3 regions of the Streptomyces sp. NPDC002867 genome follow, and region 1 is predicted to be linked to each of the others. Evidence: riboswitches for the same ligand, from Rfam matches in the RefSeq annotation. Region 1 holds a riboswitch; each other region holds the start of a gene.
The links. A riboswitch is a leader RNA that binds a small molecule or an ion and turns the genes downstream of it on or off. The one in region 1 is predicted to bind cyclic di-AMP.

Region 1 (4,543 bases):
ACCGCCACCAGAAGCTGACGCAGCGTCAAGTCTGTGACTTTTACGTGATCTGCGCTGCATCGACTTGTGACTCACGTTCGAATGCGGCTACGTTCACCGTCGACTCGGCAGGCATCAGCAGGCCGCACAGTCCCCAGTAGTCACGCGAAAGGCAACCGCATGCGCTCCGGGAACGGACGTCACCGCCGCCCCCGTCAGGCTCCGGCCATCGTCGTCGCGGCGGGGGTGACCGGATCCGCCATCGCGATCCCCCTGCTCGGCGCGGGCTCCGCCTCCGCTGCCGACGCGGCCACCTGGGACCGCGTCGCCGAATGCGAGAGCAGCGGCATGTGGAGCGCGGACCTCGGCAACGGCTTCTACGGCGGGCTGCAGATGTCGCAGCAGACGTGGGAGGAGTTCGGCGGCACGGCGTACGCGCCGAGCGCCGACCTGGCGAGCCGTTCGCAGCAGATCGCGGTCGCGGAGAAGGTGCTGGACGCGCAGGGGCCCGACGCCTGGCAGGCATGCGCCCCGATCGCGGGGCTGACCAACGACGACGCCTCGACCGGTGTCGACCCCGGGGACCTCCTGCCTCTGCCGGACGCGAGCCCGGAGGCCGGAGCCGACACGAGGTCCGACACGGGCGCCGACGCGGATGCACCGGCCGACTCCGGTGACGCAGGCGCCGGCGACCCGGCCGTGGACGCGCCGGACGGTTCGCGGGAGACCCCCGCGCCGGACGCCTCCACAAGGCCCACGCCCGAGGACGGCGACGCGCAGGCGTCCCCGGCCCCGTCCGCCGGCACGGACGGCGCCGAGGCGTCCGACCCCGCGACCGGCGCGGGCAGGCACCGGGGCGAGCCCGCCCCCGACGATGCCGAAACGGGCATCGAGGACAAGGAGCGCGAAAGCGGTCGTCATGCCTCACGAGGTGACGCATCGGCACGTGACGGGGTGACAGAGGGCGCGTCCGACGGTACGTACACCGTCCGGCCGGGCGACACTCTGTGGGCCATCGCCGACGAGCGCGAGGTGCCCGGGGGGTGGGGTGCCCTCTATGAGGCGAACGAGAAGACCGTGGGCGCCGACCCCGATCTCATCCTCCCCGGTCAGAGCCTCGATCTCGGCCTGAACGGCGAGTAGTTCAAGCGGCGATTCGCTGGCATATGTCCGTTCTGTGCAAGTGAGACAAGGGTCTCTTTGCCGCAACTGGCCGATATCGCCCAGCAAATTCGCCCAAGCCGTGCCCGACCTGCGCAAACGCCTCCCAAGTGGAGGGCGGTTCGGGCGATTTCTCCCCGATGTTCGACTTTGGACATCGGGGAGCGGTGTGTTTACGGTCGGAACCGCTCGCCACCGCGGGCACCGTCGACCGTCACGCCGAATCCTGCCGTCGGTCGGGGGGAACAGTCGTCGCTCAGTGCGCCGAAGGCAGGAGCGGGGGACCCAAGGTAAGTGCCGGTCCCGGCCGTCGATCACGACGGCCGAGAACGGCTGGGGGTGGAGCCGCGCGCATCGACGCGCGGCCGGGCAACTCTTCCGGCCCGAACCCGACAGCTCACCTCGCAGGCGTCGGTGAGGAGAAGCTCCATGCTGCGTTCCGGCAAGGCCAAGCACCGCCGCTCGTCGAAGACTGTTCGTCTCGCAACGCTCGCCGGCGTCGCCGGTGCCGCCGTCGCGGCCCCGATGCTCGGCGCCACCTCGGCCTCCGCCGCCACCGCCTCCGAGTGGGACGCCGTCGCCCAGTGCGAGTCCGGTGGCAACTGGTCCATCAACACCGGCAACGGTTACTACGGCGGCCTGCAGTTCTCCGCCTCCACCTGGGCGGCCTACGGCGGCACGTCGTACGCCCCGTCCGCCGACCAGGCCTCCAAGTCCCAGCAGATCGCGATAGCCGAGAAGGTCCTCGCCGGCCAGGGCAAGGGCGCCTGGCCGAACTGCGGCGTGGGCCTCTCCAGCGCCCCCTACAACGGCGGCTCCGCCGAGCCGGCCGAGAAGCGCGCCGAGGCCCCGACCACCCGCTCCGAGCGTGCCGAGGCCCCCGCGCCGAAGAAGGCCGCGGCCACGTCGTTCAAGAAGGGCGACGGCGAGTACAAGGTCAAGGCCGGGGACACCCTGGGCAAGATCGCGGAGGCCGAGAAGGTCAAGGGCGGCTGGAAGAAGCTCTTCGACCTCAACAAGGACGTCATCGAGAACGCCGATGTCATCTACCCGGGCCAGCAGCTCCACCTGAGCTGACCGCCCGCCGTCCGCGGGCCCGCGGACGGATTCCGAGCACCCCGGTCCGGCGCTGCTTCCCCCGTAAGCGCCGGGCCGGGGTTCGGTCGTGAAGGGCCCCGAAGAGCCTTACTTACGGGTAGCTTGCGGGGGTTTTGTCCGGCAAGCCCAGCGTTCATGCCCTTTTTCGTCCCACGGGGCGGGCATCGGCCGGCCTTTGCCCCCGAGGCGGTTAGGCTCTTGCCGCAAGGCCAAGCAGACCTCTGCACATTTCTCGCGTCACATCCCAGAAGGAGATGCTCGTGCCGTCCATCGACGTCGTCGTAGCCCGGGAAATCCTGGACTCCCGAGGCAACCCCACGGTCGAGGTCGAGGTTGGCCTCGACGACGGCAGCACGGGTCGTGCTGCTGTTCCGTCCGGCGCCTCCACCGGTGCGTTCGAGGCCATTGAGCTCCGCGACGGTGACCAGAACCGTTACCAGGGCAAGGGTGTCGAGAAGGCCGTCCTCGCCGTCATCGAGCAGATCGGTCCGGAGCTCGTCGGCTACGACGCCACCGAGCAGCGCCTGATCGACCAGGCGATGTTCGACCTGGACGCCACCGACAACAAGGCGTCGCTCGGCGCCAACGCCATCCTCGGTGTCTCCCTCGCCGTCGCGCACGCCGCCTCCGAGGCGTCCGACCTGCCGCTCTTCCGCTACCTGGGCGGCCCGAACGCGCACCTGCTGCCCGTTCCGATGATGAACATCCTGAACGGCGGCTCGCACGCCGACTCCAACGTGGACATCCAGGAGTTCATGATCGCGCCGATCGGTGCGGAGTCCTTCTCCGAGGCCCTGCGCTGGGGCACCGAGGTCTACCACACCCTCAAGAAGGTGCTGAAGACCAAGGGCCTGTCCACCGGCCTCGGCGACGAGGGCGGCTTCGCGCCGAACCTCGACTCCAACCGCGCCGCCCTCGACCTCATCCTCGAGGCCATCAAGGAGGCCGGCTACGCCCCGGGCAAGGACATCGCGCTCGCGCTGGACGTCGCCGCGTCCGAGTTCTACAAGGACGGCGCGTACCAGTTCGAGGGCAAGGCCCGCTCGGCCGCCGAGATGACCGAGTACTACGAGGAGCTCGTCGCCTCCTACCCGCTGGTCTCCATCGAGGACCCGCTGTTCGAGGACGACTGGGCCGGCTGGAAGGTCATCACCGACAAGCTCGGCTCCAAGGTCCAGCTCGTCGGCGACGACCTGTTCGTCACCAACCCGGAGCGTCTGGCCCGCGGCATCGAGGAGGGCACCGCCAACGCCCTGCTCGTCAAGGTCAACCAGATCGGTTCGCTGACCGAGACCCTGGACGCCGTCGAGCTCGCCCAGCGCAACGGCTTCAAGTGCATGATGTCCCACCGCTCCGGCGAGACCGAGGACGTCACCATCGCCGACCTGGCCGTCGCCACCAACTGCGGCCAGATCAAGACCGGCGCCCCGGCCCGCTCCGAGCGCGTCGCCAAGTACAACCAGCTGCTGCGCATCGAGGAGATCCTCGACGACGCCGCGGTGTACGCCGGCCGCAGCGCCTTCCCGCGCTTCAAGGGCTGACCGCGGGCTGACACCCCCGCCTCCGTACGTCCCTGGCCCCGGTCCCGTACCGTGTCCGGGGACGTACGCGTGTGAAAGGGGAGGCGAGAGAGCATGGCGCGCAGGCCGGAGCCGGACCGGTTCTCCACCGCGACGAGACTGCGGCTGCTCGGCGAGCAGACCGCCGCCCGCGTCTACCGGTCGCAGAGCCGTCGCCAGGCCCGCCGCTCCCGGCTCACCGGCCGGGCCGCGTTCCTCGCGCTGGTCGTCTGCTCCCTGGTGGTCGCCCTCGCCTACCCGATGCGCCAGTACGTCTCCCAGCGCGCCGAGATCGCCGAGCAGGAACGCCGGATGGCCGAGGCCCGCGAGCAGGTCGAGGAGCTCCGGGACGAGAAGGCCCGCCTCCAGGACGACATGTACATCCGGCGCCTCGCCCGTGAGCACCTGCACTACGTGCTCCCGGGCGAGACCGGCTACACGGTGATCGACCCCGAGACCGCCGAGGAGCGCCGCGAGGACGAGAGCGCGGCGGACCGGCCCTGGTACTCGAACGTCTGGAACGGCGTGGACAACGCCGACCGCCAGTAGCCCCCAGTAGCGAACACAGCAGCAAGGCAGGCATGGAAACCCCTCCTCCCACCACCGAGCACACCGAGCCGACCGACGCGGACATCGCCGCGTTCGAGCAGCAGCTCGGCCGGCCGCCGCGCGGACTGCGCGCCATCGCGCACCGCTGCCCCTGCGGGCAGCCGGATGTCGTCGAGACCGCACCCCGTCTGCCGGAC
Region 2 (4,543 bases), on a different contig from region 1:
TGGGTTCGTACGGCTCCAGGTCCCAGCGGCGGGCGGGGTCGGGGGCGTGCAGGGCGTACTGGAAGGTGTCGTCGACGAAGTAGAAGGAGACCTCGTAGACGAAGTCGACGCGCGGCTGTATCAGCACGTCGCCGCGTATGAGGCCGGGGAGCTGCTCGGCGTCCGCGAAGTGGAGGCCGATGGAGTCGGCGCCGGCCCTGGGCTTGACCGCGTACACGTCGGAGGCGGGCAACAGGCCGAGGTCGTCGAGCCGGTCCACCGTGGGGATGACCGGGTACCCGGCCCTGGTGAGGTCCAGCAGGTACTGCTTGCCCGCCATGTCGCCGCGTGCGGTCAGCGGGTTGTAGACCCGGGCGCCGGTCCTTATGGCCTTCTCGCGGAAGGCGTCGTACGCGTCCTGGTAGTGCAGGACGGGCCCGCTGTTGCGCACCACGACACCGTCGAAGCCGTCCATCAGCCCGGCCGCGTCCGCCGGGTGGGCGAGGGCGAGGTCGAAGTCCTCGCGCAGCCGTGAGGACAAGTGGATGTCCTCGTCGCAGTACCGCCGCCCCTTGGCCGGGTAGGCGAGGTCGGTGACGTACAGCAGGCGGGGCCTGGCGGACACGGGGCGGCTCCTGAGATCGGTTGACCGCAAAACTACCCGGGGTCCGGTCACAGGCGGTGCAGCAGGACCTCGGTCAGCGCGCCGTCCGCCGCCCGCGCGGTCATGTACGTGTGGTGGGGCTGTCGCCTGCGGTCGGTCGGGGAGCCGGGGTTGAGGAGCCGCAGGCCGCCGGGGGCCGTGGTGTCCCACGGGATGTGGCTGTGGCCGAAGACCAGGACGTCGAGGTCCGGGAACCTCTCGGCGCAGCGCCGCTCGCGTCCGGCGGCGGGGCCCGTCTCGTGGACGACGCCGAACCGGAGACCACCGAGCTCCGCGCGGGCCACCTCCGGGAGCCGGGCGCGCAACGCGTCGCCGTCGTTGTTGCCGTACACCGCGAGGAGGCGGGCGGAGCGGTCCTCAAGGAGGTCGAGGGTCGCGGTGTCGACCCAGTCGCCGGCGTGGATCACCACGTCGGCCTCCTCGACACGGGCCATCACCTCGTCGGGCAGGCGGCGGGCGCGCCGGGGCACATGGGTGTCGGAGATCAGCAGCAGTCGCATCCTCCAACCTTCCCGCCGTCGGCGCGGGTGAGCACATGGCCGCGCCGGGCGCCGCACTGACGTGATGTCAGAACAGGCGCCCGGCGCGATTCCGTCTGCAATCGAAGCCGCGAATTGCGGGGCTACGGTCAGTACGGACCGTTCACGTTGTCGATGGAGCCGTACCTGGCGGCGGCGTAGTTGCACGCGGCGGTGATGTTCGCGACCGGGTCGTAGCTGTCGAACGGCGTGCCGGGAACGTGGTAGGCCCGGAACGTGGGGTCGATCACCTGGAGAAGGCCCTTGGAGGGCGTTCCGTTCACCGCGTTGATGTCCCAGTTGTTGATCGCCAGCGGATTTCCGGAGGACTCGCGCATGATGTTCCGGTGGATTCCCTCGTAGGTGCCGGGAATTCCGTGCTTGGCCATGATGTCGAGCGATTCCTTGATCCAGCCGTCGAGATCGTTGGAATACGTCTTGGCCTTGGCGGGCTTCGCGGCCGGGGCCTTCTTCGCCACCAGGGCGGTGCGGGCCTCGGAGCGGTCGGCGCGGGCGGCGTCGGCGGCGCGGTCCGCGGGCTTGGCCTTGGCGCCGATGGTCAGCTTCAGGCCGGGGCGGATCAGCGCCGGGTCGGCGCCGATGTTCCGGCGGTTGTCGTTGTAGAGCTTCTTCCAGCCGCCGCTGACGGAGTGCTCCTCGGCGATCTTCGACAGGGAGTCGCCCGCGACGACGGTGTACGTCACGGGGGCCTTCTTCGCCGCGGCGGGCGCCGTGACGGCGGTCTTCGCGGTCGCGGCCTGGGCCGGCTGCGCGGCACCGGCGGTGGTCGCGCCGAACAACGGCAGGGCGAGCGCGGCGCCGCCCGTGCCCGCGGCGACGAAGCCGCGGACGAGTCGGCCGGACTTGGGACGGCGGTGCTTACCCTTTGCAGGCATGACGCATTCCTCTCCGTCGCCTGCGAGGTGAGCTGTCGGGTTCGGGCTGGAGATGCCCGGTCGCATGGTCGGTGCGACTTCACCCCGAGCCGTTCCGGTTTCCGGATCGGCGGCTTACCTGGGTCCCCCGCTCCTGCCGAACGTGAGTGCGTGGTCGGATTCCCGGACGGCGGCAGGATTCGGCGGTCCATCCGGATTGCGGTGACCGTAAGCGAGAGCGGCCCGACGGAACAAGCCCTGAATTCACAACCGCAATGCAAGACCGGAGAAAAGAGACGGAAATGACCTTCCTCATTTCCTGTCGGGAACTCAACTTTCCCTCCACGCAAGGCGGCTGCGACGCCTGCCCGCCATCCAGGGCATTCCGTCACGTGACCGACGTCACGAAACCGGCAACAAGGAAACCCAGCCGCACACTTCATACATAAACGGACATACGGGCAATGAAAGAGAAACGCCTCATACCGGAAAGTCCGACGCTCCATTGAGTACCAATAGTCCGTTTTCTTCTGTATGCAATGGCATCGCCCGCTTCGGGTACTCGGCCGTGGTGGCCGGGTGCGCGGCGCCGCCCGTACGACGGCCGCAGGCCGCCCACCGGAGAGCAACGCGGGAGGAAACGATGCGCGCACTGACATGGCAGGGCAGGCGGGACGTCCGGATCGAGACCGTCCCCGATCCCCGCATCACCGAGCCGAAGGATGTGATCGTCCGGGTGACGTCCACCGGCATCTGCGGTTCGGATCTTCACCTCTACGAGGTCCTGGGCCCGTACCTCGATCCCGGCGACATCCTCGGCCACGAGCCCATGGGCGTCGTGGAGGAGACCGGTCCCGAGGTGACGGCCCTCTCGGCCGGCGACCGCGTCGTCGTGCCGTTCAACGTCTCGTGCGGTGAGTGCTTCATGTGCGCCCAGGGCCTCCACTCGCAGTGCGAGACGACCCAGGTGCGGGACCGCGGCATGGGCGCGTCGCTGTTCGGCTACACGAAGCTGTACGGGCAGGTGCCCGGCGGGCAGGCCGAGTACCTGCGGGTGCCCTTCGGCGACACACTGCCGGTCAAGGTGCCCGAGGGGCCACCGGACGAGCGTTTCGTCTACCTCTCGGACGTACTGCCGACGGCGTGGCAGGCCGTGGAGTACGCGGACGTACCGCCCGGCGGGTCGCTGACCGTGCTCGGCCTCGGACCGATCGGCGACATGGCCTGCCGCGTGGCCCTGCACCGGGGCGCCGGACTCGTCATCGGCATCGACCTCGTCCCCGAGCGTCTCGACCGGGCCGAGGCGCGCGGGGTGACGGTCCTCGACCTGCGCGAGCACGACGAGGTCGCCGACGCGGTCCGCGACCTGACGGACGGCCGCGGCTCGGACGCGGTCATCGACGCCGTGGGGATGGAGGCCCACGGCGCACCGGTCGCCAAGGCGGGGCAGTGGGCGACAGGTCTGCTGCCCGGACGCGTGGCCCGGCGCGTCATGGAGCATGTCGGCGTGGACCGGCTGGAGGCGTTCTACACGGCCATCGACGCGGTACGGCGCGGTGGCACGATCTCCCTGGTCGGGGTCTACGGCGGCATGGCGGATCCCGTGCCGATGCTCACCCTGTTCGACAAGCAGATCCAGCTCCGTATGGGGCAGGCCAATGTCCGGCGCTGGATGGACGACATCCTTCCGCTGCTGACGGACGCCGATCCGCTCGGCGTCGAGGGCTTCGCCACGCACACGTTGCCGCTGGAGAAGGGCCCCGAGGCGTACGCGACGTTCCAGGCCAAGGCCGACGGCATGGTCAAGGCCCTGCTGAAGCCCTAGCGACGCCGAAGCCCTGGTGACGCGGGCTCCGTGTGCGGCCGGCCCGCTCCGGGCGGCTCAGCTCTGGCAGGCGGGGCACCACACGGAGCGGCGGCCTCCGGTGCGGCCGGAGCTCAGGGGCCCCCGGCAGCGCGGGCACACCGGGTCGCGGTCGTCCCGTCGTCCGGTGAGCCAGGTCCGCCGGGGCGGCACGCGCGCGGCCGGGACCGCGGACCGCAGGACCCGGCCCATCGCGGCGTGGATCCGGCGCAGTTCGTCCTCGTCCAGATCACGCGCGGGGCGGCCGGGCGCCACCCCGGCGCGCCAGAGGATCTCGTCGCTGAGGAGGTTGCCGAGTCCGGCGAGCACCGACTGGTCCATCAGCACGTTCTTGACGGCGCCCCGCCGCCCGGCGACGCGCTCGAGGAACGTGTCCCGGGGCAGGCCGAGAGCGTCGGGCCCCAGGTCGCCGAGGACGTGTCCCACGGCCTCGTCGCTGCCGGCGAGGTGGACGCCCTGGAGCTTGCGCTGGTCGCGGTAGTGCAGCCTGCGGTCGTCGTCGAGCGTGAGCACGATCCGGTCGTGGTCCGCCACGGGGTCGTCGGGCGATGCGGCCAGCAGCAGACCCGTCATCCCGAAGTGCCAGACGACCCGGGGTCCGTCGGTGGGTGCGACGAGCCATTTGCCGTGCCTCCAGGGCTCC
Region 3 (4,543 bases), on a different contig from region 1:
CCGCACCGCATCGCGGCCGCCACGCCCGAGGGCGCGGAGCTGCTCTTCATGCACACCCTGCTGCAGAGTCCCGATCCGCACCCGCACGTCTGACCCCGGAGGCTGTGATGACGCCCACATGGGACCCCCTGGACAAGCCCCTGCCGGACACGCCCGAGAACAGGCGTGAGGACCGCTTCCCGCGCGGCCTGGTCATCCGGCTGTTCGCCTACCTCGTGGCGGGGCACCTCGTCGCCGCGTTCCTCTACCTGCTGTTCCTCGTGGGCGGCCAGAACCCGTAGGCGGCCCTGACCCCGGGCTCAGCCCTCGTCGACGAGCCGTTCGCGCAGCCGCTCACGGGTCGTCGCGGAGAGCCCGAGCCCCTTCGCGAGGTACTGCTCGGTGCCGCCCCACGTCTCCTCGATGGTCTCGAACGCGGCGGACAGATAGGTGGCGCGGGCGTCGAACAGCGGGCTCAGCAGCTCCATGACCTGCGCCGACATGGCCTCGGGGGAGTCGTCGCCGCGCTTGATCTTGTAGCGGCGGTGCGGGTCGTTCGACTTCAGGTAGTCCGCCTCGATCGCCTCGCGCTCCACGCCGACGGCGAGCAGGGTCACCGCGATCGACAGGCCGGCGCGGTCCTTGCCGGCCGCGCAGTGCATCAGCGCCGGGACGCTGTCCTCGGCCAGTGCGTGCAGGACGCGGCTGTGCTCGGCGGTCCGCTCCTTGATGATCATCCGGTAGGAGGCGATCATCCGGGCGGCGCCCTTGCCGTCGGCCAGGATCGACTTCAGCTGGTCGAGGTTGCCGTCCCGGACCATCTTCCAGAACTCCGCGCCGTCGGCCGGGTCGCTCAGCGGGAGATTCACGTTCCGCACGCCCGGGAGCTCGACGTCCGGGCCTTCCAGCCGCTGGTCCGCCGCATTGCGGAAGTCGAAGATCGTGTGCAGCCCGAGGGACGCGAGGAAGGCGGCGTCGCCCTCGGTGGCGTGCGCGAGGTGCCCGCTGCGGTAGAGCCTGCCGTGCCGCACGCGCCCGCCGTCCACGGTCGGCAGTCCGCCCACGTCCCGGAAGTTTCGCACTCCGGCCAGCCGGGGTTCGGTCGACGGGGCCTGCGGCAGCTGCTGCGTCACGTGGACTCCTTCAGGCGACGGCCGTCGGCGCCGGTCGCCGACGATGGCGCGATCCGACGATACGGCACAGGTTCATCAGGCAATCATGTCGGTCGTGATGCGTTCCGTGCCCGCGGGCGTGGCGGGGGCGGCCGCCCCGGCACTGTCATGAGGGCCGGGGCCCGCGGGCGCACCCCCGCACGACGCACCCGGGCTCCGCGTGAATGGCAGGCGCCGTGATCGAAAACCGATGAGTGGGGCGGCCCGATTCCCTTTGGGTGAAAGGGGCCTGCCGTCATTCGCGTGGTGTTTCTCCGGGATGCGACTGGCTGAATTCAGGCTGACCGGAAGCGGGCGGTGAGGAGCTCCGTCGCCGGCCGCGCGGCGGCAGGGGACGAAGTCGGGCGTTGCGGACGGTGCTTGGTGCCCAAGTGCACGCTTAGGCGATTATTTGTGCCTTCTGTCCGAATTGAGCCCTTGCGGATAACGTGCCCCGTCTACGGGGGAGATGGGGTACGGCTCGTGAGCAGGATCATATTCGTGACGGAACGTGCCTGCTTTCCCCGTGTCAATTCCGTGGTCAGCAAGGGAATTGACTGTCACTCGTCCACGGAGGGTGACGAGTGGGGCGGCCCGGAAATCGCGACCGGGAAAGCCGGGGGAAATTCGCGGCTTGTTCCGCCCGGTGTACTCGCCTACGGTCACGCTCAATCCGGACGGACCGCCTAATCCTGCCGCCGACCGGACTTCGAACCCACCCACGCGTGGCAGGAGCGGGGGACCCAGGTAGTACGCCGTATCCGGAGAATCCGGACGGCTCGGGGTTAATTCGCGCAACCAGCGCGAACGGGCATCTCCAGCCCGAACCCGACAGCTCACCTCGCAGGCGCCGGAGAGGAATGCGCCATGCCCGGAAAGGGTAAGCACCGCCGTCCCAAGGCCAACCCCGTCAGCCGCGGCCTCGTCGCCGCCGGTACGGGCAGCGCCGCCATAGCCCTGCCGCTGCTCGGCGCAACCGGCGCCAACGCCGCGACCCCCGCCGCCGCTCCCCAGAAGGCCGCTCCGGCCTCGGCCGCCGCGGCCGCTCCGACCGCGGCGAAGGCTCCGAAGACGTACACCGTCGTCGCCGGCGACTACCTTGCCAAGATCGCCGACGAGCAGAACGTCCGCGGCGGCTGGAAGAAGCTCTACAACGACAACCGCCGTGCCATCGGTGCGGACCCGGCGCTGATCCACCCGGGTCTTGAACTGACCATCAACGCGAAGTCGAAGGCGAAGAAGGACCCCGGGCCGCGCTCCGAGTCCACGTCCCGGTCCTCGCGCGACGCCTCGCGTGCCGCGGCGCCCGCCCCTGCGGCTCCCGCCACAAAGGCCCCCGCCACAAAGGCCCCCGCCACAAAGGCCCCCGCCACAAAGGCTCCCGCCGAGAAGGCCGCCCCGGCGTCCTCCGGCTGGACCGCCCCCGTCGGCGGCGGTGTCTCCACGCCGTACCGCGCGTCCGGTGCCATGTGGTCCAGTGGCTACCACACCGGCGTCGACTTCATCGCCGGCAGCGGCACGAGCGTGAAGTCCGTCGGTCCGGGCACCGTCGTCTCGGCCGGCTGGAGCGGCTCGTACGGCAACGAGGTCGTCATCCAGCACGGCGACGGCACCTACTCGCAGTACGCCCACCTCTCGTCCCTGTCCGTCTCCAGCGGTCAGAGCGTTGCGGGCGGCGAGCAGATCGGTCTGTCCGGTTCCACCGGCAACTCCACCGGTCCGCACCTGCACTTCGAGATCCGTACCAGCCCGTCGTACGGCTCCGACATCGACCCGCTGGCCTACCTGCGCCAGCACGGCGTCTCCATCTGACGTACACCGGCGGCCCGTTGGGCCGCCGGCCGCGCATCCCTCGTTCCGTCCGGCGGCGGAGCGGGGGATTCCGCGTATTCCGGCTTGACGGAAACTTGACAGGTGGCATAGATCACCTCCCGTCAACCCCTCCTTACGGTCGCGTAGGTCACATCCGTAAAGGAAAGATGTGCTCCCGTGGCAGACGATTCGAGAACAGAGAACAAGGGCTCATTCGGGTCGTACGCGGCGATCGGTGACAGCTTCACCGAGGGCGTGGGAGACCCCGGCCCCGACGGGACGTACGTCGGCTGGGCGGACCGGTTCGCGGTACTGCTCGCCGACCTGACGCCGGAGCACACCTTCCGGTACGCCAACCTCGCCGTACGCGGCCGCCTCCTCGACCAGATCGTCGACGAGCAGGTCCCGAGGGCCAAGCAACTCGCCCCCGACCTGGTGACGTTCTGCGCGGGAGGCAACGACATCATCCGGCCGGGCAGCGACCCGGACGACGTGGCCGAGCGGCTCGAGCGGGCGGTCGCCGACCTCAAGAACTCGGTCGGAACGGTCATGGTGACCACCGGCTTCGACACCCGGGACGTGCCGGTCCTGCGTCATCTGCGCGGAAAGATCGCCACGTACACCGCGCACGTGCGGGCCATCGCCGACCGCCACGACTGCCCCGTCCTCGACCTGTGGTCGCTCAAATCCGTTCAGGACCGGCGTGCGTGGGACGCGGACCGACTGCACCTGTCACCCGAGGGCCACACCCGCGTCGCCCTGCGCGCCGCCCAGGTGCTCGGTCTCGACGTGCCCGCCGACCCCGACCAGCCCTGGCCGCCGCTCCCGCCGCGCGGTGCCTTCGAGGTGCGGCGCGACGACATCCAGTGGGCGCGTGAGCACCTGGTGCCGTGGATCGGCCGGCGGCTGCGGGGTGAGAGCTCCGGCGACCACGTGGAGGCCAAGCGCCCGGACCTCCTGCCGCTCTGAGCCGAGGCGGCACAGTGCCCGGGGCACGCGCCCCGGGCGCCGGCGCCCCGGCTAGCGGGACGCCGTGAGCGCCTCGCGGTCCACCCCCAGCTCGCGGGCCAGCGCCTCGTCCGTCCACTGCAGCATCGCCGCACGGGTCAGCGAACCCGCGTACGACGTCATCTGCACGGCGAGCCCGTCGAGGAACGCCGTCAGACGCCAGGCCGCGGCCGCCGGGTCCTCGCACGGGAACTCCCCGGCCTCCGCGCCCTCCGCGATCACCTCGGCCAGCGCCGCCTTCCACTGCTGGTCGAGGGCGCGGGCGACCTCGCGCAGGGTCGGATCCCGCAGGGAGGCGGCCCAGGCGTCGATCCACAGCCGCCAGCCCTTGGCCTGGCCGGTCGGGGCGTACCAGCGGACGGCCGTCCGCAGCCGGCGCAGCGCGGAGGTGCGCCGCCCGAGGATTTTGCGCAGGTGGGCCAGGTCGGCGTCGGCGGCATGCGTGAACGCCGCGGCGACCAGCTGTTCCTTGGACGAGAAGTGGTAGAGCACCAGGGCGCTGGAGACGCCGAGGGACGAGGCGACATCGGCGATCCGCACGGCCGCCACGCCCCGCTGCTCGATCTGCTCGACAGCCGCGTTCAGCAGTTCCT

Region 2: another riboswitch for cyclic di-AMP. It lies ahead of ACWD0A_RS06470 (transglycosylase SLT domain-containing protein); the one in region 1 lies ahead of ACWD0A_RS16720 (transglycosylase family protein).
Region 3: another riboswitch for cyclic di-AMP. It lies ahead of ACWD0A_RS10910 (M23 family metallopeptidase); the one in region 1 lies ahead of ACWD0A_RS16720 (transglycosylase family protein).

The regions. Positions count from the first base shown of each region.
Region 1 covers NZ_JBSFUR010000015.1:5,707-10,249, reverse strand. Annotated here, with positions in the region: gene ACWD0A_RS16730 (cytochrome P450 family protein) at 1-18, shown strand, start outside; gene ACWD0A_RS16725 (transglycosylase family protein) at 160-1,122, shown strand; cyclic di-AMP (ydaO/yuaA leader) riboswitch at 1,393-1,566, shown strand; gene ACWD0A_RS16720 (transglycosylase family protein) at 1,570-2,217, shown strand; gene eno (phosphopyruvate hydratase) at 2,493-3,779, shown strand; gene ACWD0A_RS16710 (FtsB family cell division protein) at 3,873-4,346, shown strand; gene ACWD0A_RS16705 (DUF501 domain-containing protein) at 4,379-4,543, shown strand, end outside.
Region 2 covers NZ_JBSFUR010000005.1:73,857-78,399, reverse strand. Annotated here, with positions in the region: gene ACWD0A_RS06480 (hypothetical protein) at 1-604, opposite strand, end outside; gene ACWD0A_RS06475 (metallophosphoesterase family protein) at 652-1,143, opposite strand; gene ACWD0A_RS06470 (transglycosylase SLT domain-containing protein) at 1,272-2,057, opposite strand; cyclic di-AMP (ydaO/yuaA leader) riboswitch at 2,062-2,218, opposite strand; gene ACWD0A_RS06465 (zinc-dependent alcohol dehydrogenase) at 2,680-3,861, shown strand; gene ACWD0A_RS06460 (Fpg/Nei family DNA glycosylase) at 3,919-4,543, opposite strand, start outside.
Region 3 covers NZ_JBSFUR010000008.1:197,946-202,488, forward strand. Annotated here, with positions in the region: gene ACWD0A_RS10895 (helix-turn-helix domain-containing protein) at 1-93, shown strand, start outside; gene ACWD0A_RS10900 (DUF6126 family protein) at 108-281, shown strand; gene ACWD0A_RS10905 (tyrosine-protein phosphatase) at 300-1,112, opposite strand; cyclic di-AMP (ydaO/yuaA leader) riboswitch at 1,837-1,995, shown strand; gene ACWD0A_RS10910 (M23 family metallopeptidase) at 1,998-2,942, shown strand; gene ACWD0A_RS10915 (SGNH/GDSL hydrolase family protein) at 3,120-3,911, shown strand; gene ACWD0A_RS10920 (TetR/AcrR family transcriptional regulator) at 3,963-4,543, opposite strand, start outside.